Regions from separate parts of the Halomonas sp. PAMB 3264 genome, predicted to be linked through region 3. Evidence: predicted binding sites of a transcription regulator. Region 3 holds the regulator's gene; each other region holds the start of a gene.
The links. The regulator sigma-54, encoded in region 3, starts transcription at its own class of promoters, with help from an activator protein. The targets are predictions, from matches to a motif close to TGGCACNNNNNTTGCTNT.
Positions count from the first base shown of each region.

Region 1: the regulator sigma-54 is predicted to act here: its motif matches at 1,075-1,092, upstream of RN347_RS06075 (sugar phosphorylase).
Region 2: the regulator sigma-54 is predicted to act here: its motif matches at 3,526-3,543, upstream of urtA (urea ABC transporter substrate-binding protein).
Region 4: the regulator sigma-54 is predicted to act here: its motif matches at 2,985-3,002, upstream of RN347_RS00975 (P-II family nitrogen regulator).

Region 1 covers NZ_CP134866.1:1,356,861-1,362,023, forward strand. The annotation lists gene RN347_RS06075 (sugar phosphorylase) at 1-1,044, opposite strand, end outside; gene RN347_RS06080 (hypothetical protein) at 1,186-1,344, opposite strand; gene nrdR (transcriptional regulator NrdR) at 1,318-1,809, shown strand; gene ribD (bifunctional diaminohydroxyphosphoribosylaminopyrimidine deaminase/5-amino-6-(5-phosphoribosylamino)uracil reductase RibD) at 1,809-2,972, shown strand; gene ribBA (bifunctional 3,4-dihydroxy-2-butanone-4-phosphate synthase/GTP cyclohydrolase II) at 3,103-4,260, shown strand; gene ribE (6,7-dimethyl-8-ribityllumazine synthase) at 4,297-4,782, shown strand; gene nusB (transcription antitermination factor NusB) at 4,779-5,163, shown strand, end outside.
Region 2 covers NZ_CP134866.1:273,609-278,771, reverse strand. The annotation lists gene urtC (urea ABC transporter permease subunit UrtC) at 1-418, opposite strand, end outside; gene urtB (urea ABC transporter permease subunit UrtB) at 422-2,023, opposite strand; gene urtA (urea ABC transporter substrate-binding protein) at 2,096-3,376, opposite strand; gene RN347_RS01245 (tripartite tricarboxylate transporter permease) at 3,785-5,163, opposite strand, start outside.
Region 3 covers NZ_CP134866.1:1,601,633-1,606,795, reverse strand. The annotation lists gene lptC (LPS export ABC transporter periplasmic protein LptC) at 1-599, shown strand, start outside; gene lptA (lipopolysaccharide transport periplasmic protein LptA) at 602-1,093, shown strand; gene lptB (LPS export ABC transporter ATP-binding protein) at 1,128-1,853, shown strand; gene RN347_RS07085 (RNA polymerase factor sigma-54) at 1,959-3,371, shown strand; gene hpf (ribosome hibernation-promoting factor, HPF/YfiA family) at 3,453-3,761, shown strand; gene RN347_RS07075 (PTS sugar transporter subunit IIA) at 3,766-4,236, shown strand; gene rapZ (RNase adapter RapZ) at 4,333-5,163, shown strand, end outside.
Region 4 covers NZ_CP134866.1:211,451-216,613, forward strand. The annotation lists gene RN347_RS00955 (AraC family transcriptional regulator) at 1-12, opposite strand, end outside; gene RN347_RS00960 (TonB-dependent receptor) at 52-2,181, opposite strand; gene RN347_RS00965 (accessory factor UbiK family protein) at 2,314-2,715, opposite strand; gene RN347_RS00970 (hypothetical protein) at 2,739-2,942, shown strand; gene RN347_RS00975 (P-II family nitrogen regulator) at 3,094-3,432, shown strand; gene RN347_RS00980 (ammonium transporter) at 3,496-4,743, shown strand; gene glnK (P-II family nitrogen regulator) at 4,905-5,163, shown strand, end outside.

The sequences.
Region 1 (5,163 bases), 240 kb from region 3:
CGCAAGCCAGGCCTGCATGGTCGCGGTTTCGCCGCGGGTCAGGGTGTGAAGTAGAAGCGGCGGCAGGGCGAACTGGTAGACCATGTGCGCTTCGTCTGCGGCGCTTGCGCGCTCCGGAGCGTGGGGCGCCAACCGGTCGAGGCCGAAGTAACTGATGTTCTCTGCGTGAGGTACGTTGGTTTCGGTGATGAGTAGCGTTCCCGGCGCAATTTCATCGACGATCGCACGCAATAGCCGCACGACCGTATGGGTTTCAGGAAGATGAATGCAGTTCGTGCCCAGACGTTTCCACAGAAAGGCCACCGCGTCGAGGCGAATGATGCGGATGCCCTGCAGCAGGTAAAAAAGCAGAATACCGACGAATTCGAGCAGCACGTCCGGGTTCTCAAAATTAAGGTCGATCTGGTCATCGGAAAACGTGGCCCATAGATGGCGCGTACCCCGGCGGGTGGCCACGGGCACCAACAGCGGACTGCTACGCGGGCGGGTCACCTGGGAGACATCGGTTTCCGGGTCGACCTCGATGAAAAAGTCGCGCCCGGGGAGGCTGCCGGTCAGGTAGTCGACGAACCAGAGCGACTCGCGGGAAACGTGGTTGAGCACCAGGTCCCCCATCAGGTCGAAGTGGCTGGCAAGCTCGCGAATGTGCGACCAGTCGCCGAGCGCCGGGTTGACCTCACGATAATGGATGACCGAAAAGCCGTCGTCGCTACTCCAGGGAAAAAATGGCAGCACGTGAACGCCGCTGATGCAGTCGCCTAACCGTGCGCGCAGAAAATCGCTCAGCACGGTCAGCGGCGCCGTATCACCTTGAACGATCGAGTCGCCGTAGCTGATCACCCACTGATCCTTTTCGCTCCAAAGTGGTGCGTCGGCGGGCGTGCTGGTCACGCGGGCAACCGGCGTGCCGTCCTGGCTTTCGCCGCGCTCACGTGCGTTTCGATAGTATTCCAGGTGCTGCTTGATGCGCCGCGTGACTTCGCTGGCGCGGTGGCCGTACAGGTGGGTCAGGTAGCGGTGAAGTGTCTGTTCGAAAAGCGTCATGGCGCCTCCTCCGGGTAAACTGTCACAAACGCTGCAGCTTGTGTGCCAAATCGTTACAATGCTAGGTTATGCCCGCGCCTGTCAGCGCGGCTTTATAGCGCCCGTGATTAAAAAAGCGCGTCAGGCAGCGCGCTTTTTTAATCATGCATCGGTACCGACGCGCAGGCTCCGGTGCGCGTTGACCTTAATAGGTGCGTCTTTTACTGCTTTAACCATTACTGTTTTAACCATAGCTGCTGCTTCAACCGCTGCTTCAACCATAGGTGAACGGCCATGCATTGCCCTTTTTGTGGTGCTCATGATACGCGGGTGTCCGATTCGCGCCTGGTGGCCGACGGCGACCAGGTGCGCCGGCGCCGCCAGTGTGCCAACTGCCAGGAGCGCTTCACGACCTACGAAACCGCCGAGCTGATCATGCCGCGGGTGGTGAAGTCCGACGGCTCGCGGGAGAGCTTCGACGAGGTCAAGCTGCGCGCCGGCATGCTGCGTGCGCTCGAGAAGCGCCCGGTCAGCGCCGAGGCGATCGAGGCGGCGGTCGAGCGCATTCGCCAGCAGCTGCGCGCCCGGGGTGATCGTGAAGTCAACGCCCGCGATATCGGTGAGGCGGTCATGAACGCGCTCAGCGGGCTCGATCAGGTGGCCTATATCCGCTTCGCCTCGGTCTATCGAAAATTTCAGGATCTCGACGAGTTTCGCGCCGAGATCGACCGCCTGGCGCCTCAGGGGCCCAAGAGCGACGCCGGCAAGCCCCGCGAGGAGAGCTGATGGACGCGCCGTTTTCCAACGCCGACCACGTGCAAATGGCCCGCGCCATTACGCTGGCCAAAAAGGGGCTTTACACCACCGACCCCAACCCGCGGGTCGGCTGCGTGATCGTTCAAAACGATGAAGGGGGCGGGCACGGCCTCGTCGTCGGCGAGGGCTTTCACGAGCGCGCCGGCGAACCCCACGCCGAGGTGCACGCGCTTAACGCCGCCGGCGACAACGCGCGCGGCGCGACAGCGTTCGTATCGCTCGAGCCCTGTTCGCATACCGGGCGCACCGGGCCTTGCGCCGAGGCGCTGGTCGAGGCCGGCGTGGCGCGCGTGGTCGTGGCCATGGTTGACCCCAACCCGAAAGTGGCCGGGCGCGGTATCGAGCGCTTGAAAGCCGCGGGTATTCGGGTCGATGTGGGGCTTTTGGAGGCGGACGCCCGCGCGCTCAACCCGGGGTTCGTCTCACGCATGCAGCGCGGTGTGCCCTTCGTGCGCCTGAAAATGGCGATGAGCCTGGATGGGCGCACCGCCATGGGCTCCGGCGAGTCGCAGTGGATCACCGGGCCCGAGGCCCGGCGCCAGGTACAGCGACTGCGCGCGCGTTCGAGCGCCATTTTGAGCGGCGTCGAGTCGATCATTCTGGACGACGCTCGCCTGACGGTTCGCGCCGAGCAGCTGGGCCTGGAGAACGCCGAGACGGTCGTGGCCCGCCAGCCGCTTCGCGTGATCATGGACTCCACGCTTCGCCTGCCGCTGGCCGCGGCCTGCCTGCAGGAGCCGGGCCAGACGCTGGTGATCACGACCGACGCGCATAGTGAAGAGAAGCGCCAAAAACTCGAAGCGGCGGGGGCGCGCATTCACGTCATGCCCGCCGTGAAGGCGGGGCGGGTGTCGCTTTCTGATATGCTCGGCTTTTTATCGAGCGAGTATGATGTCAACGAAGTGCTGGTCGAAACCGGCGCGACCCTGGCAGGCTCCCTGCTCGATGCAGGGCTCATCGACGAGCTGCAGCTATTTGTCGCGCCGACGCTCCTCGGGGGCGAGGCGCGACCGCTTTTCGCCCTCCAGGGGTTGAGCGAAATGGCGGACCAAAAGCGCCTCGATATTCAGGATATTCGTGCCGTCGGCAATGATTGGCGCATTATCGCCACGCCCCGCGCGGTGGCGCCTTGAAAGAACGTTTTCGATGATCGTGACACGCGCAGGCCAGGCCTTGCGCGCGCTAAATCTGGCGCGGCGGGGCCAGCCACGGTACCCTGCGCGCAACATCGCACGACGGTGCGGCTACTTTACGGGAGTTTCCATGGTGCAACCCTCTTTTGATGGTTTGTCCCCGATCAGCGAGCTGGTCGAGGATATCCGCCAGGGCAAGATGGTGATCCTCATGGACGATGAGGATCGCGAAAACGAAGGCGATATCATCATGGCGGCCGAGAAGGTTCAGGCCGAGCATATCAACTTCATGGCACGCCACGCCTGTGGTTTGATCTGCATGCCGATGACGCGCGAGCGCTGCGAGCGGCTGAACCTGCCGCTGATGGTGGGCAACAATGGCTCAGGCTTTGGCACCAAGTTCACGCTCTCGATCGAGGCGCGCGAAGGGGTCACCACCGGGATCTCGGCCGCCGACCGCGCGCGCACCGTGCAGGCCGCCGCCGCACCCAACGCCCGCGCGGCGGATATCGTTCAGCCTGGCCACATCTTTCCGCTGATGGCCGAGCCAGGAGGCGTGCTGCGCCGAGCGGGCCACACCGAAGCCGCTTGCGATCTGGCCGCCCTTGCCGGGTGCGACCCGAGTGGGGTGATCTGCGAGATCATGAACGATGACGGCAGCATGGCGCGCCGCCCGGAACTCGAGGTGTTCGCCAGGGCGCACGGGATCAAAATGGGCACCATCGCCGAGCTCATTCATTACCGTATGGTCAACGAGCAGACCGTCGATCTGATCGAAACCACTCAGGTGGCGACCGCACACGGCCCGCTTGCGCTGCACGTGTTTCGCGACCGGCTGCAGGGCGGCCACCACCTGGCGCTGGTGAAGGGGCGGCCGTCGCCGGACACCACGACGACGGTGCGCGTTCACCTGGAGGACACGCTCAGAGACGTGCTGGGGCTCAAGCACGAGGCGTCATCGCGCTGGCACGCCCATCGGGCGCTCGAGGAGATCGCAGCGGCAGAGGCCGGCGTGCTGGTGCTGATCGATGAGGGTCACCCGGCCCAGGATTTGAAGGATCAGTTGGATATCTTTTTGGGACGCGTGCAGCCGCCGCGCACCAGCGACTCCGACGGCTCCGGCAACTATTTGACCATCGGCACCGGGTCGCAGATTCTGCGCCATCTGGGCGTGGGCAAAATGCGCCTTCTGAGCTCGCCGTGGAAGTTTTCAGCGCTGTCGGGGTTCGACCTGGAAGTGGTCGAGCTGGTGAGCCCCGACAACGGCACCGATTCAGCGTCCGTGTGAGACGTTCTGATACGCTTATTGAGTAGGATGAAAGAGATGCAATCCCTTATGCAAGTTGAAGGCAGCTTCGTCGATGTCGACGGGCGCTACGTAATCGTCGTTGGGCGGTTCAACCATCACGTGGTCGATAGCCTCGTCGAAGGCGCGGTCGATAGCCTGACGCGTCACGGCGTCGATGCCGACAATATTCATATCGTCCACGTGCCCGGCGCCTGGGAGCTTCCGCTGGCGGTCAAGCGCGTGCTCAAGACCATGAAGCCCGAGGCGGTCATTGCGCTGGGCGCGGTGATTCGCGGCGGCACGCCGCACTTCGAGTACGTGGCCGGCGGCTGCAATACGGCCATCAACCACCTGCAGCTCGAATTCGATACGCCGGTGGCCAACGGGGTATTGACCGTGGAGTCCATCGAGCAGGCGATCGAGCGCGCCGGCACCAAGGCGGGCAACAAGGGCACCGAGGCTGCGATGGCCGCCATGGAAATGGTCTCGCTCTTGCGTGCCCTGCCCGGAGACGACTCATGAGCGAGCGTCCGGAGCGTAAGCAAAGCGCCGCCCAACAGGCTCGTCGCGCCGCGCGCGAACTGACCGTTCAAGCGCTCTATCAGTGGGACATGACCGGCAAGTCCGCCACCACCGTCGAGGCGGAATTTAGAAGCCAGCTCGCCGACGATGACCTGGAAGACCACGAAAACTGGGTCAAGGTGATGGAGATTGCCGACAAGGCACTGTTCCATACGCTGTTGCACGAAACCGTGCGCCACAAGAGTGAGCTCGACCGCGAAATCGCGCCGCTTCTGGATCGTCGCCTCGAGGATCTCGACGCGGTGGAGCTGGCCATTTTGCGCCTGGGCGCTTATGAGCTCGCCAAGCGCCCGGAAGTGCCTTACCGCGTGGCGATCAACG
Region 2 (5,163 bases), 1.3 Mb from region 3:
CAAACCAGGCCATGTCGAAGCCGAGCCAGTACCAGGGCAGGCTATCCCAGTTGAGAAATACCATGAAGTCCGGCAGTACCGGGTCGCCGTAGGTGCCGCGATCGCCGATCTGGCGCATCAGGTACATGCCCATGGCGTAGCCGCCGATGGCGAAAAAGGCGCCGTGGCCCAGGCTCAGAATGCCCAGATACCCCCACACCAGGTCCACCGCCACGGCCAGCAGCGCATAGCTCAAGTACTTGCCGAACAGGTTCACCGTGTAGGCGTTCACGTGCAGCGCGTGGCCTTGCGGCACGGCCACGTGCAGCACGGTGACGATGACGAGCGCGGCCAGCAGCACGCCGAGAAAGATTTGCGTCGCGCGCTCGGTGAAGGGGCGGGCGAGCCAGAAGCGGCTCGAGGTTGCCTGAAAGCTCATCGGTTAACCCTCCGCCGCGCGGCCCTTCTGCGGGAAGAGTCCCCGCGGGCGCTTTTGAATGAACAAAATGATGAATACCAGCACGATGATCTTGGCCAGCACCGCGCCCGCCCAGGGCTCGAGGACTTGGTTGATTACGCCAAGCGACAGCCCCGCGACCAGCGTGCCCCAGAGATTGCCCACCCCGCCGAATACCACCACCATGAACGAATCGATGATGTAGTTCTGGCCAAGGTTTGGCCCCACGTTGGTGAGCTGGGAAAGCGCAACGCCGGCAAGCCCGGCCACGCCGGAGCCGAGTGCGAAGGTCAGGATATCCACCCGGGTGGCGCGAATTCCCATCGAGCGCGCCATGGCGCGGTTTTGCGTCACGGCGCGCACCTCGAGCCCCAGGCGCGTGCGGCGCATGATCAGCATCAGCCCGACAAAAACCAGCAGCGCAAAGCCAAGTACGAACATGCGATTGAGCGTTAGCGACAGGGCGTCATTGATGACGAGCGACCCGCTCATCCACTCCGGGGTGATCACCGTGCGGTTGAGCGGCGAAATTACCGTGCGTACCAGTTGCTGCAGGATCAGGCTGATGCCGAAAGTGGCCAAGAGCGTCTCCAGCGGGCGGCCTTTCAAAAACTGAATGACGCTACGCTCGATGGCGATACCGGCCAGTGCGGCCACCAGAAAGCCGGCGGGTATCGAGAGCATCAGCGCAAGGCCGGGCTGGCCGGGCAGAAGCTGCTGCATCATCCACGTGGTGTAGGCGCCCAGCATCATCAGCTCGCCGTGGGCCATGTTGATCACGCCCATCACCCCGAACGTGATGGCAAGCCCTATCGCGGAGAGCACCAGCACCGAGCCAAGGCTCAGGCCGAAGTAGAGCGTCTCGACGCCGCGGTTGATCTTCAAGTTCTGCTCGACGCTTGCAAGGGCTGAGCGGGCGGCGTCCGCCACCGCCGGGTTCTCGGCATTGGTGGCGCGATTAAGCGCGACCCGAGCGCGCGGATGCAGGCTTCCGGCCAGCGCCTCGACCCCTGCCATCTCCCCGTTTTCGGTTTGGTAAATCGCCACCGCCTGGGCCAGGCGCCGGCGCACGTAGTCGTCCTCGGCCTCCTCGATCAGTGGGGTCAGCGTCTCGAAAAGCTCATCGTCCACCTCGCCCAGCAGGCGGTCGGCGGAGGTGCGTCGGCGCTCGACGTTGGGCGAGTAGAGATCCACCACGGCAATCGCGCTTCTAAGCTGATTGCGCAGCGCGTTGTTGATCCCGATACGGTCGAGCTCGCGGCGCGACATCTCACCCAGCGGCTCACCGCTCAGCGCGTCTTCGACGGGCCAACTGCGCCCGGTATTGTTCAGCACGATGACGAAGCGGCCGTCATCGGTGCGCTGCAGGCGGCCGTCGAGCAGCGCCTGCAGCCAGCCGCGGGCGCGCTCGTCGTCGCCTTGCAGGATGCTTGATATCGCCTCGCCCTTGTCGCGGTAGGAATCCACGTCGAGAGTTTCGAGCAGCGAATAGCCGGGGTCACGGTCTTGCGCGTCGGTTTGTGCTGCGGCACTTGGCAGAAAACCGGCCAGCAGGCACACGAACGCCCAGAAAAGGAAGCGCCTCATGGGTTGTTCCTTTGAGTGTCAGTGGGAGGTGGCGTGCCCCGGGCCGCGACGGCGGCCCGGGTGAAGGGAGCGTTACTCGGCCAGCGCCGCTTCGGCTTCTTCCGCTGCGGTGCTGCCACCACAGGTGCCGTTGACGACGTTGAAGTTGCCGCACGCCAGTGGCTTGCGCCAGTCAGCGATCAGATCGCGCGATCCCGGCAGATAGTCGGACCAGGCGTCGCCGGCCACGGTAGAAGGTGTTTGCCAGACGATGTCGAACTGGCCGTTGTCCTGAATTTCACCGATCAGCACCGGCTTGGTGATGTGGTGGTTGGGCATCATCGCCGCATAGCCGCCGGAGAGATTCGGCACGCTCACGCCGATGATGGCGTCCTTGATCGCGTCGACATCCGTGGTGCCGGCCTTGCGCACCGCTTCGGCCCACATGTTAAAGCCAATGTAGTGCGCTTCCATCGGGTCGTTGGTCACCGACATCTCATCGCCGGTGTGAGCGATCCAGGCGTCGATGAAGTCGTAGTTCTCGTCGGTATCCACGCTCATGAAGTAGTTCCAAGCGGCCAGGTGGCCGACCAGCGGACCGGTGTCGATACCGGAAAGCTCCTGCTCGCCCACCGAGAAGGCGATGACCGGAATGTCGGCAGCGTCGATGCCTTGGTTGGCGAGCTCGCGGTAGAACGGCACGTTGGCGTCGCCGTTGATGGTGGAGACGACCGCGGTGGGCTTGCCCTCTTCACCGAAGCGGCGAATTTCGGAGACGATGTTCTGCCAGTCCGAATGGCCGAAGGGCGTGTAGTTGACCATGATGTCTTCTTCCGCCACGCCGTGCTCGTCCTGAAGGTAGGCCTCGAGGATGCGGTTGGTGGTACGCGGATAGACGTAGTCGGTGCCCACCAACGCGAAGCGCTCGATGCCGACTTCGTTGATCAGGTAGTCGACGGCGGGAATCGCCTGCTGATTGGGCGCGGCCCCGGTGTAGAAGACGTTCTCGGACGACTCTTCACCCTCGTACTGCACCGGGTAGAACAGCAGGCCGTTGAGCTCCTCGACCACCGGCAGCACGGCTTTACGGGAAACCGAGGTCCAGTTGCCGAAGATGACATCCACCTCTTCCTGGGCCAGCAGCTCGCGGGCGCGCTCGGCAAACAGCGGCCAGTTGGAAGCGGGGTCGACCACCACGGCTTCCAACTGACGGCCCAGCAGCCCTCCCGCCTCGTTCTGCTGCTCGATGAGCATTTCGACGGTGTCCTTCAGCGTCGACTCGCTGATCGCCATGGTGCCGGAGAGCGAGTGCAGGATACCGACCTTGATCGGGTCGTCGCTCTCCTGGGCAACGGCCTGAGCGCCGGCGCCCATGACGGCGGCGGCGAGAAGCGAGGTGACGAAACGGCGGGCGAGCGAATTGTGCGTTGGATGGACCACGTGAATCTCCTTGCACCCCTTGCGCGGGGATTGTTATTGAGCCCCATCGAGCGCAGCCGCCCGATGACCACTAGCTCAATGTCTTTGCAAGGAGTGCGCCACCTCGGAGCATTAACCACTTATGCATTTTTAATCATAAACTTAAACACGCGATTTAAAATTGCGCGCACCCCTTACGCACTAAAAGAGCGCGGCGTTTTCGCAGCGGCGGGCAAACAGGCTGCACCACTATGATCACGCGCACCATTAGCGTGCGCTCGCGCTCAACACACGGCCCCCACAAAAAAGCGGGGCGCCGACTGGTGTCGACGCCCCGCTTTCAGAGCCTTGCGAGCAGCTGGATCAATCGCTCTCCGGCGTGCCCTTTTCAATGGGCTTATGCATACGCCGGCGCAGCAGCGGGCCCAGCAGATACGGCAGGATCAGCCCCACCCCGGCGAAGGCCCACAGACCGATCGCCAGGCCGCTGTCCCACAGGATCATCCAGTCGCCGTCGGAAATTTCCATGGCGTGGCGCAGATTCTTCTCCATTTCCGGGCCCAGCAGCAGTCCCAGAATGACCGGCACCAGCGGTATTTCCAGCTTGCGCAGGATATAGCCGCCCACGCCGAAGGCCACCATGAAGTAAAGGTCAAACGTCGTGTTGCTGATCGAGTAGATCCCCACGAACGCGACCATCGTCACCACCGGGAGCAGGTACATCGGCGGAATCGACAAAAGCTTCACGAAGATGCCCACCAGCGGAATGTTGAGCACCAAAAGCAGGAAGTTACCGATCAGCAGCGCCGCGATCACGCCCCAAACGATATCGGCGTTCTGGGTGAACATCAGCGGGCCGGGGGTGATGTTCAGCGAAATCAAAAGCGCCAGCAGCACCGCAGTCGTGCCGCTACCGGGCACACCGAGGGTCAGCATGGGCACCAGTGCGCCGCTCGAGGCGCCGTTGTTGCCTGCCTCCGGGGCGGCCACGCCGCGCGGGTCGCCTTCGCCGAAGCGGCCTTTCTTGCCAACCGCTTTCTTTTCCAGCGTGTAGCTGATGAAACTTCCAAGCGACGCCCCGGCACCCGGCAGCACGCCGGCGACGAAGCCCAGCACCCCGCCGCGAAAGCTCGAGGGCAGAATCTCGCGGATCTCCCGCCAGCTTAGCGCGAGCTTGTTGACCTTCATGTTCTCCTTGCCACCGCCGGCGCGCTCCTCGATGAAGAACAAAAGCTCGGAAATGGCGAACAGGCCGACGATGGCGATGATGAAGTCGACGCCCTCGAACAGCTCGAGCACACCGAAGGTATAGCGCTGCACCCCGGTGTTATCGATCCCGACAGTCGCGATCATCAGCCCCAGGCACGCCGCCACCACCGTCTTGATCGGGTTCTTGCCGGTGATGCCGCCCAGCGTTGCGAACGCCAGCATGAACAGCGCAAAGTACTCCGCCGGCCCGAAGGTCAGCGCGAAGTTGGCCAAAAGCGGCGCCAGCAGAATCAAGCCCACGGTCGCCACCAGGCTGCCGATGAAGGAAGCGATGGCAGAGATCGCCAGCGCCTCGGCGGCCTTGCCCTTCTGGGCCATGGGATAGCCGTCCAGGCAGGTCATCATGGCCGGCTCGTCGCCGGGAATGTTGAGCAGGATCGACGAGATACGCCCGCCGTACATCGCCCCGGCGTAAACCGAGGTCAGCATGATCAGCGCGGTTTCCGGCGCCAACCCAAGACTGAAGGCCAGCG
Region 3 (5,163 bases):
GGCTTCCCGCCCTGGTCATCGCCCTGGGCGCCTGGCTTGTGTGGCTGGACCCGGGCGGCCCGGCGACGGTCGCGGTCGACCCGGACGTACAGCGCGAAGAGCCCGGCCACGTGCTCGAGAATGCAGGGCTTACGCTTTTCAACGACACCGGCGGGGTCTCTCAGCGCCTCGATACGCCGCGGCTGGTGCATACGCCCCAGCGCGCGCTGACCGAAATCGAGGCGCCGCGGGCAACGCTTTACGACAGTGAGCAGCGTCAATGGCTTGCCAGCGCCGATCATGGCACGCTGCAAAACGAGCGCCAGACACTGATCCTGGAAGGCAACGCCCGGCTGCTCGCCCCGGACGAGGGCTGGCAGCTCGATACCGAGCGCCTACACTACGAGGGTCTCGAGCGCCACGCCTATACCGAGGCGCCCGCACTTTTGCAGCAGCCGCCCCAACGTATGAGTGCCGAGCGCATGGACGTCTGGCTCGATGAAAGCCAGGTACGCCTGAGCGACAACGTGCGCGGCACGCATCCGCCGGTTCAAGCGCAACAAGCCGCCGACCCGACACCCCAGGACCCTACCGTTTCGGATTCCACCTTGCAGGAGTAGTTATGCACGCTTATTTACGAATCGCACTGCTGAGCCTGGCGCTGCCGCTGACCGCCCAGGCGCAAACCAGCCAGGCGCCCGTCGAAGTGGAAGCCGACCGGCTCGACCTCGACCAGCGTGCGGGCACCGCGGTCTATTCCGGCAACGTCAACATTCGCCAGGGCGAGATGCAGATTCGCGGCGACCGCGTTGAAATCACGCGCAACGATGCCGGCGAGCTCTCCCAGGCGACCGCCACCGGCGAGCGCGCCTATCTTCGCAACCAGCTCGAAAATGAGCCGGCGCCCATGGAGGGCTGGGCGCGACGCATCGTTTATCATGTCAGCGAGCGCCGGGTCGAGCTGATCGATCAGGCCGAGCTCACCCAGCGCAGCGACCGCTTTCGTGGCGGGCGGCTGGAGTATTTTATCGACCGCGAAGTGGTTCAGGCGCGCTCCGACGTCAGCGGTGGTGACAACCAGCGCATTCGCATGACGCTGCAGCCCGCGCAATAGGAGAGTCATCGTGTCGAGCACCCAACCTGAAGCGATCAAGACGCTTCACGCCCGCCACCTGGCCAAAAGCTACAAGCGCCGCCGGGTGGTCAAGGATATCAATCTGGAGATCACCCAGGGCAGCGTCGTGGGCCTGCTTGGCCCTAACGGGGCGGGCAAGACGACCTCGTTTTACATGATCGTGGGGCTGGTCAAGGCGGATGCCGGAAGCGTAGGTATCGACGAGCTGGATTTGACCCGGGCACCGATGCACGAGCGCGCCATCGCCGGCATCGGCTATCTGCCCCAGGAGGCATCGATCTTTAGAAAGCTCTCGGTGGCCGACAACATCATGGCCATTCTGGAGACGCGCAAGGAGCTGGACCGCCCTGCCCGCCAGGCGCGCCTGGAGCAGCTGCTGGAAGATTTTCACATCACCCACATTCGCGACAACCTGGGGATGAGCCTCTCCGGTGGCGAGCGCCGCCGCGTGGAAATCGCCCGGTCGCTGGCCACTGACCCGGCCTTCATCCTGCTCGACGAACCCTTCGCCGGGGTGGATCCAATTTCCGTCGGCGAGATCAAGTCGATCATCCTTGCGCTCAAGGCGCGCCATATCGGCGTGTTGATCACCGACCACAACGTCCGGGAAACGCTGGATATCTGCGACATTGCCTATATCGTCGGCGACGGCCATATCATCGCAAGTGGCGACGCCGACGCCATCCTTGGCGATCAAAAGGTGCGCGAGGTCTATCTGGGCGCAGATTTTCGTCTCTAACCCGGTGACAACCATAAATTTCCGGGTAGTGGCATATTTATTGCACTTGCGTCGAACCCCGTCTCGCTCTAGTGTGGAGCTTTACGAGTAACGAGTGGTTCTTCGATGGTCATGAAAGCTTCTCTACAGCTGCGCGTCGGTACGCAGCTGACCATGACACCGCAGCTGCAGCAGGCGATCGCCCTGCTGCAGCTCTCGACGTTGGACCTGCGCCAGGAGATCCAGCAGGCGCTCGACGCCAACCCGCTTTTAGAGCAGGAAGACGAATTCGGCGAAGAGAAAACCCAGGAGACGCCAGAAACCGAGTGGGAAGAGAGCATCCCCCAGGAGCTTGCCACCGACAGCGAATGGTCCGACACCTACCAGGACATGGCCGCCGGTGGCAGCGGCGAAGGCCCGGATTTCGAGCGCCAGGCCGCTGGCCAAAGCCTTCAGGGGCATCTGTTGTGGCAGTTGGCGATGACGGATACCAGCCCACGAGACCATGCCATTGCCGAAAGCCTGATCGACGCGCTGGATGCCAACGGCTACCTGACCCAGCCGCTTAACGACATTCGCGAAGGCCTCAAGGCCCAGGGCCTGGACGGCCTGAGCCAGCGGGAGGTGGAAAACGTGCTGCTGCGCGTGCAGCAGTTCGAGCCCACCGGCGTGTTCGCCCGCGATCTGCGCGAGTGTCTGCTGCTACAGCTGGCAGCGCTTGCCGACGATACCCCGCTGCTGATGCAGGCCCGGCGCCTGGTGCGTCAGTTTCTGGAAGCGCTGGGCAAGAACGACCTGCGCCTGTTGAAACGCCGCCTCAGCCTCGATGACGAGCAGCTCGACGACGTCGTCCGGCTGATTCGAAGCCTCGACCCGCGCCCGGGCAGCGCCTTTGGTGCCACCAACCAAAGCTACATCACCCCGGATCTGGTGGTCCGTCACGACCAGGAAGGCTGGCATCTCGAGCTCAATCCGGAGGCGCTGCCCAAGCTTCGCGTTCAGCCGGACTACGCCAGCCTCATCAAACGCGCCGACAAGAGCCAGGACAATCAGTTCTTGAAAGAACACCTGCAGGAGGCGCGCTGGCTGATCAAGAGCCTGTCGAGTCGAAACGACACGCTTTTGCGCGTTGGCCGCGAAATCATCGCTCGCCAGATCGGTTTTCTGGAGCGCGGCGAAGAAGCGATGAAACCGTTGATTCTCGCCGATATCGCCGAAGCGGTGGAGATGCACGAGTCGACGATCTCGCGGGTCACGACGCAAAAATATATTCACACGCCCCGCGGCGTATTCGAGCTCAAGTACTTTTTCTCGAGCCAGGTGAGCGGTCAGGATGGCGGCGACAGCCACTCCAGCACCGCGATCCGCGCCCGGCTCAAAAAACTGATTCAAGACGAAACGCCAGGCAAGCCGCTATCGGACAGCCATTTGGTCACGCTACTCGAGGCCAACGGCATCAACGTGGCCAGGCGCACCGTGGCCAAATACCGCGAAGCGATGGGCATTCCCTCCTCCAGCGAGCGGCGCCGTTTACGTTAAACGGGAAACTTGCCGGCAGGGCTTTGCAATGGCGGAAAAAGGGTTACAATCGAAGGACAGTCCTGGATTAGGAGTACGTCGATGCAAGTGAACATTACCGGTCATCACCTGGAACTGACAGACGCCCTGCGTGACTACGTCAACGAGAAACTCGAGCGTATCGAACGCCACTACGACAACATCACCACCGTGCAGGTGACGCTGTCGATCGAAAAGGAGCGTCAGCAGGCCGCCTGCACGCTGCATGCTTCGGGCGCCGACGTACACGCCGAAGCCGAGGACAATGATATGTATGCCGCCATCGACGCCCTGGCCGACAAGCTCGACCGCCAACTGGTAAAACACAAGGAAAAAGCACAGGCCCGCGCCCAGGGCGCTGGCGTGCGTTAATTCGATGACCCTGGAAACCATACTCCCCCCGGAGCGCGTGCTGTTCGACGTCCCCGGGGGCAGCAAAAAACGGGTGCTGGAGTTCTTCAGCACGTTCATCGCTCAAAACACACCGAGCCTGGATAGTCAGGAAGTTTTCAGCCGGCTGGTCGGTCGTGAGCGCCTTGGCAGTACCGGCATCGGCAATGGGGTCGCGATTCCCCACGCCCGAAGTCCGCACTGCAGCGCGCCGATCGCCGGCTTTCTAAAGCTCGCCGAACCCGTCGACTTCGACGCCATCGATGGCGATCCGGTGGATCTGGTGTTCGTGCTGCTGGTACCGGAAGAGGCGGACGACACGCATCTGGCGCTTTTGGGCCAGGTCGCCACCATTATGAACGACGCCACGACCCGCGCGCAGTTTCGAAAGTGTGAAAGCCAGCGCGAGCTTTTAGAGCTGGTCACCGCCCGCATTCGCGAGCAGGCGCAGGGGTAAGCCCACCACCTTCGCTTTTCCCGGCCCTTCAATCGCAATCGCGCTTACGTACAGGCGTGTGCCGATAAGAGCGCTCACTGACCGAAGAGAGACACGATGCAACTTGTGATCATCAGCGGCCGCTCCGGGTCGGGGAAGTCCATTGCGCTTCAGGCGCTGGAAGATTTGGGCTACTACGCCATCGACAACCTGCCGGCAATGCTTTTGGGCTCGCTGGTCGAAGAGCTTGGCCAGCACGGTGAGCGCACGCACCTGGCGGTGAGCATCGATGCACGCAATCTGCCCACCGCGCTTGAACGCTTCCCTGCGCTGCTCCAGGACATCAAAAACGGCAGCACCCGCGTTCAGGTCATTTATCTGACCACCGACGCGCGCACGCTGCTCGAGCGCTACTCCGCCACTCGTCGGCGCCATCCGCTCACCCGCGACAGCGACATGACGCTGGAAGAGGCGATTTCCCAGGAGGAGCAGACGCTGTTCGGCATTCGCGAGCTGGCGGATCTGATGATCGACACTTCGCGGCTCACGGTGCACGATCTGCGCCGACGCATCACCGACCAGCTGGGGCACCAGCGCCAAAGCCAGCTTACGCTCACGCTCGAGTCCTTCGGCTACAAGCGTGGCGTGCCGCTGGACGCCGATATCGTCTTCGACATTCGCTGCCTGCCCAACCCCTACTGGGACCCGACGCTACGCCCCCACACCGGTCGCGACGACGCGATCGTCGGTTTTCTGGAGAGCTACCCGGTGGTCGGTGATATGCGCCAGGACATTCTCGATTGGCTCGAGAAGTGGCTGCCCGCCTATCAGAATAGCCAGCGTAGCTACATGACCGTCGCGATTGGCTGCACCGGCGGCCAGCACCGCTCGGTCTACATGGTCGACCGGCTGGCGCAGGATCTGCTCGCCTCGCGCGGGGGTGTTCAA
Region 4 (5,163 bases), 1.4 Mb from region 3:
GGCGCGTGGCATGCGATCACCTCCGAAAACCGTGGCGCTTTTTGATGCGCGCTAGTACTCGAGCGACCAGCCGAGCGTAAAGGTGCGCCCGCGGGCCTGGTAGTCGTAAAGATACTCCGGGCCATAGGTAGGCGAATAGAAGCCCACGGCGCGCTGCCCCCAGGGAGTGGAGTACTGCTTGTCGGTCAGGTTACTGACGCCCAGGCTCAGCGTGCCGAAATCGGTCTTTTGGCTTCCGATCAGGTCAAACGTGGTGAAGCCATCGATGCGTTCGCCGGCGGCGTCCTCGTACTCGCGGGCGTGGCTGCCCTGAAGGCGAACCGTACGCGTTTGATCCTGCCAGCCCACGTGGGCGGTCAGGCTATCCTGGGAGGGGTAGGGCGACACGGTAATGCCGCGATCCTGCCAGTCACCGTCCACCTTCTGCTCGGAGACCAGCGCGTGGAGCGTCGTGCCCACTTCCCAGTGGTTGCCGATGTAGCGCGTGAGTGACGCCTCCAGCCCGTAGTCGCGGCGGTCGTCGTCAACCTGAGCGATGTTGAGATCCTCGTCCAGCTCGATCGCGGTATCCGACCAGGCGTAGTAAACCGCTGCCTGGGCCAACCAGTCGCCGCCCTGGTAGCGCCAGCCGAGTTCGACCTGGCGGGTCTTGATGCCGTCGAGCGGGTTGTCCGCCACGGTCTGGCCGGCGCGGCCGTAATACTTGGACGGGTCGGGCAGCTCGAAGCCCTCGGAATAGCCCAGCCAGCTTTGATGGCCATTGTCGAAATCGTACAAGGCGCTTGAATTGAACAGCGTCACGTCGTAGTCGCTCGAGCCGCCGGGCACGCCGTTGAAGTCGTCGATGTCCACGTCCATGCGCTGGTGGCGAACGCCGCCGCTGAGCTGGAGTTGGTCCGTGGCCCACCACTCGCCCTGGGTAAACAGCGCCAGCGTGTCGACCTCGAAGCTCGGGTAGCGCGGGGTGACGCTGTCACGGCGCTGCACGAGTCCGCCCGTGGCGTCGCTGGCGGCGCGATCAAAGCGCATTTGCGAGGCATCGAACGACTCCCGGTCGATATCCGCGCCGTAGCTCAGGTTGAAGCTGTCGGTCAGATCTGCCGAGAATAGCCCCTTCAATCCGCTTAGCGTGGTGTTCTGCTGGGAAGCGGCAAAGTAGTAGCCGCCGCCCTGGGCGCGATAGGGGAAGGGATGAAAGCTCGACTCTTCCTCCCGGTGAAACGCCTGCAGGTAGAAATCCTGGTTCAGCAGATCGGCGTGGTGGTAGCTGGCGCTGATCATCTTGCGGTCGGTGCGCGGCTCGCGATCGGCGGTAAAGCCATCGCGGATGTCGGCGTCGTTCAGGTTCGGCGCGGGCGCGGCCAGGTTGGGGTAGAAAACACCGCGCTCGTTTGCCTTGCCGGAGTCATACAGCTGCCCGGTCAGTTGAAGCGTCTGATTCGCGTCGAGCTCGACGCTCAGGTTGCCCAGCACGTCCAGGCTACGGTTGCCCTGTAAGTCGCTCTGGGCGATATCGGGAAAGATCTCATCACCGCCGGCATCATACTGGCGGCCATTCTCATTGAGCGACACACCGATGCGCCCGTATACGGTATCGCTGCCGCCGCTGGCGGACTGGGAAAGCCGCCGGTCCAGATCATGGTCGGTGTTGAAGCCGGTGGTAAGGCTCGCCTGAGTCTCGAAGTGTGGACGCCCGGATTCGCCCTGCCTGGTGATGATATTGATCAAGCCCCCCGTGGCGCCGCCGCCGTAAAGGCTGGTGGTGCCCGACAGCACTTCGACGCGCTCGATGTTGAACGGGTCGATGGCGTCGAACTGGCGCGACAGGCCGCGGGAATTGTTCAGTGAAACGCCGTCGATGAGCACCTGAACGCTACGCCCGCGCATGTTTTGCCCCGCATTGGTGCGCCCCTGGGGGCCAAAATCGAGCCCAGGCACTAGCCGGCCCAACGCCGTTTTCAAATCGCCGCCGGCGTTGATCTGTTGGGTAAGCTCGGCGCCTTCGACCACGTGCACCGCGCCGGGAATCTGGCTGATCTGGGTGGGGGTACGCGACCCCACGACGACCATGGTGTCCTGGGCGGCAGCTTCGTCCCCGGTGGTCGGTTGGGCCTGGGCAAACGTCATCAAGGGAAAAGCGCCGCTCAAGAAGGCGACGCTTAGGGGAGCAAGGCGAGTCATGAGCTATCCGAAAAGCAGATTGTTATTGAGAGAACGCCAATCAGGGGCGCTGTAAAGCGCAATGATAGGTGTTCTCATTTTTTATATCAATCTGCTGAGCCCGCGGTTTTTTTGGGTGGGAACGCTAAAGGCCTATTCGCCCAGGTCGTCGACTGCGCCGGTAGCGCCTTTCGAGTCTTTGGCCGGCTTGGCGGTCGAGGCGCGCGGTTTGGCGGCTTTTTGGGCCGGCTCGTTTGGCGCCGGAGTGGTCTGGGCCTCGGCTTCCATGGGAGTTGCCTTATCGGCCTGGCTTGCGTCGATCGAGGCTTCCAGGTTCGCCACCTGGCGCTCCAGCGCTTCTACCCGCGAGCGGGTGCGCTGCAGCACGTCCATCAGAATGTCGAAATCCTCGCGGGAGACCAGCTCCATACGATCAAACGCACCGCGCATGACCTGTTGCACGCCTTTTTGAATGTCTTCCGGCGCATGGGAAGCGTTTTGTAAACGATCGCCGATTTGCTGGGCGAGGCGGCTAATACGGTCTTGGGTCGCCATGACTCTCTCCTGATGAGGAACGCATGAAGGTAAACGACGTGTCGCTGTACGTCTTTGCAGTAAGGATACGCAACCGTAGCGAAATACGCATGTTTCGCAGACGAGAAAGCAGTGACTTTTTCAATGCATCAAAAGAAGGCAAGGCGCTTTTCTATTCGCACTTATATGGTGCGGTGAATTATCTCTGCACCGCCTTGGCGCGCTGGGCAACGGCCTCGTTACGTTAAGGCGTCGCTTAAAGTTATGATTTTTTAGTTAATTTTAGTGAATGGCACGGTATGAGCATTAACGAGGCATCGCATTAATGTCGGCGGCAGTGCCGCTACTTATTCCAGCGCCGCTCATTTTAGCGCTACTTACCCAGCAGGGAGATCCGGGATGAAACTCATCACCGCTATCATCAAGCCGTTCAAGCTCGACGACGTTCGTGAAGCACTGGCCGACAACGGCGTGCAGGGGATCACGGTGACCGAGGTCAAGGGCTTCGGGCGTCAGAAGGGCCATACCGAACTCTACCGGGGCGCCGAGTACGTCGTCGATTTTCTGCCCAAGGTGAAGGTGGAAGTCGCGGTCGACGACTCGCGCTTGGACGGTGTGCTCGATGCCATCTGCAGCGCGGCGAACAGCGGCAAGATCGGCGACGGTAAGGTCTTCGTCACGCCGCTCGAGGACGTCATCCGTATTCGTACCGGCGAGCGCGGCGCCGACGCGGTATAGCCTGCAGGATTTGGATACGTCTTGATCGAATCACTATAACGCCAGGAACACGGGGAACGATTCATGAACGAAGTCACCGATCTGAGCTACGCGCTCGATACCTTTTACTTTTTGATCTGCGGCGTGCTGGTCATGTGGATGGCCGCCGGCTTCTCGATGCTCGAGGCCGGCATGGTACGTGCCAAGAACACTGCAGAAATCCTGACCAAGAACATTGCGCTGTTCGCCATCGCTTGCACCATGTATCTACTGGTGGGCTACTACATCATGTACTCCAGTGGTGAAGGCGGCTTCTTGCCAAGCCTTGGCATGCTGCTGGGCGCTGAAAATAGCGTGGACGCGGTGCTTGGCGGCGGTGAAGACGCGCCTTACTACTCCATGCGCTCCGACTTCTTCTTCCAGGTGGTCTTTGTGGCAACGGCCATGTCGATCGTCTCCGGTGCGGTGGCCGAGCGCATGAAGCTCTGGGCGTTTCTGGCCTTCGCCGTGGTGATGACAGGCTTCATCTATCCGGTGTCCGGCTACTGGACCTGGGGCGGCGGTTGGCTCGCCGAGGTGGGCTACTCCGACTACGCCGGTTCCGGCATCGTGCACATGGCGGGTGCGGCGGCGGCGCTTGCAGGCGTGCTGATTCTTGGTCCGCGTAAGGGCAAGTACGGTAAGGACGGTGCCATTCACGCCATTCCCGGCGCCAACATGCCGCTGGCCACCCTGGGTACCTTCATCCTGTGGATGGGCTGGTTCGGTTTCAACGGCGGCTCGGAGCTCAAGATGTCCGACGTGGCCTCGGCCAATAACGTCGCTCAGGTATTCGTCAACACCAATGCTGCTGCCGCCGGTGGCGTGATCGCCGCGCTGATCCTGGCCAAGCTGTGGTTTCGTAAGGCGGATCTCACCATGGCGCTCAACGGGGCGCTTGCCGGGCTCGTCGCCATCACCGCCGATCCGCTGTCGCCCACGGCGCTGGGTGCGGCCATCATCGGCGCGGTGGGTGGTTTGATCGTCGTCGCCGCCATCGTTACGCTGGATAAAGTGAAGCTGGACGACCCGGTCGGTGCGATCTCGGTACACGGCGCCGTTGGGGTCTGGGGCGTACTGGCGGTGCCCTTCACCAACGCGGAGGCCTCCTTCGGCGCGCAGCTGATCGGTATCGTGGGCATCTTCGGTTGGGTGTTCGTGGCAAGCCTGGTCGTGTGGCTGGTGCTGAAAGCCATCATGGGGATTCGCGTCAGCGAAGAGGAAGAGTACGAAGGCGTGGATATCGCCGAGTGCGGCCTCGAAGCTTATCCGGAGTTCAGCGTCAAGAAGTAAGCACGCTTGACCCGGATCAGCGACCCAAGCCTCCCCTTCGTGGGAGGCTTTTTTATTCTCTGGCAAGAGCGGTGTATGCTTAAGGGGAGCGGGCGCGTGGGGCCCATGATGACCTTCGCTTACCCGGATAATAACGGGCCACCCAGTTAAAGGATGTCGCAATGAAACTTATCTCAGCCATTATCAAGCCGTTCAAGCTTGATGACGTACGCGAATCCCTCTCGGACATCGGCGTGCAGGGGATTACCGTGACGGAAGTGAAGGGCTTTGGCCGCCAGAAGGGGCACACCGAGCTGTATCGCGGCGCCGAGTATGTGGTGGACTTTCTGCCCAAGGTGAAGCTCGAAGTGGCCGTGGACGACGAGCTGGTCGAGCAGGTGATCGAGGCGATCACCCAGGTGGCGAACACCGGCAAGATCG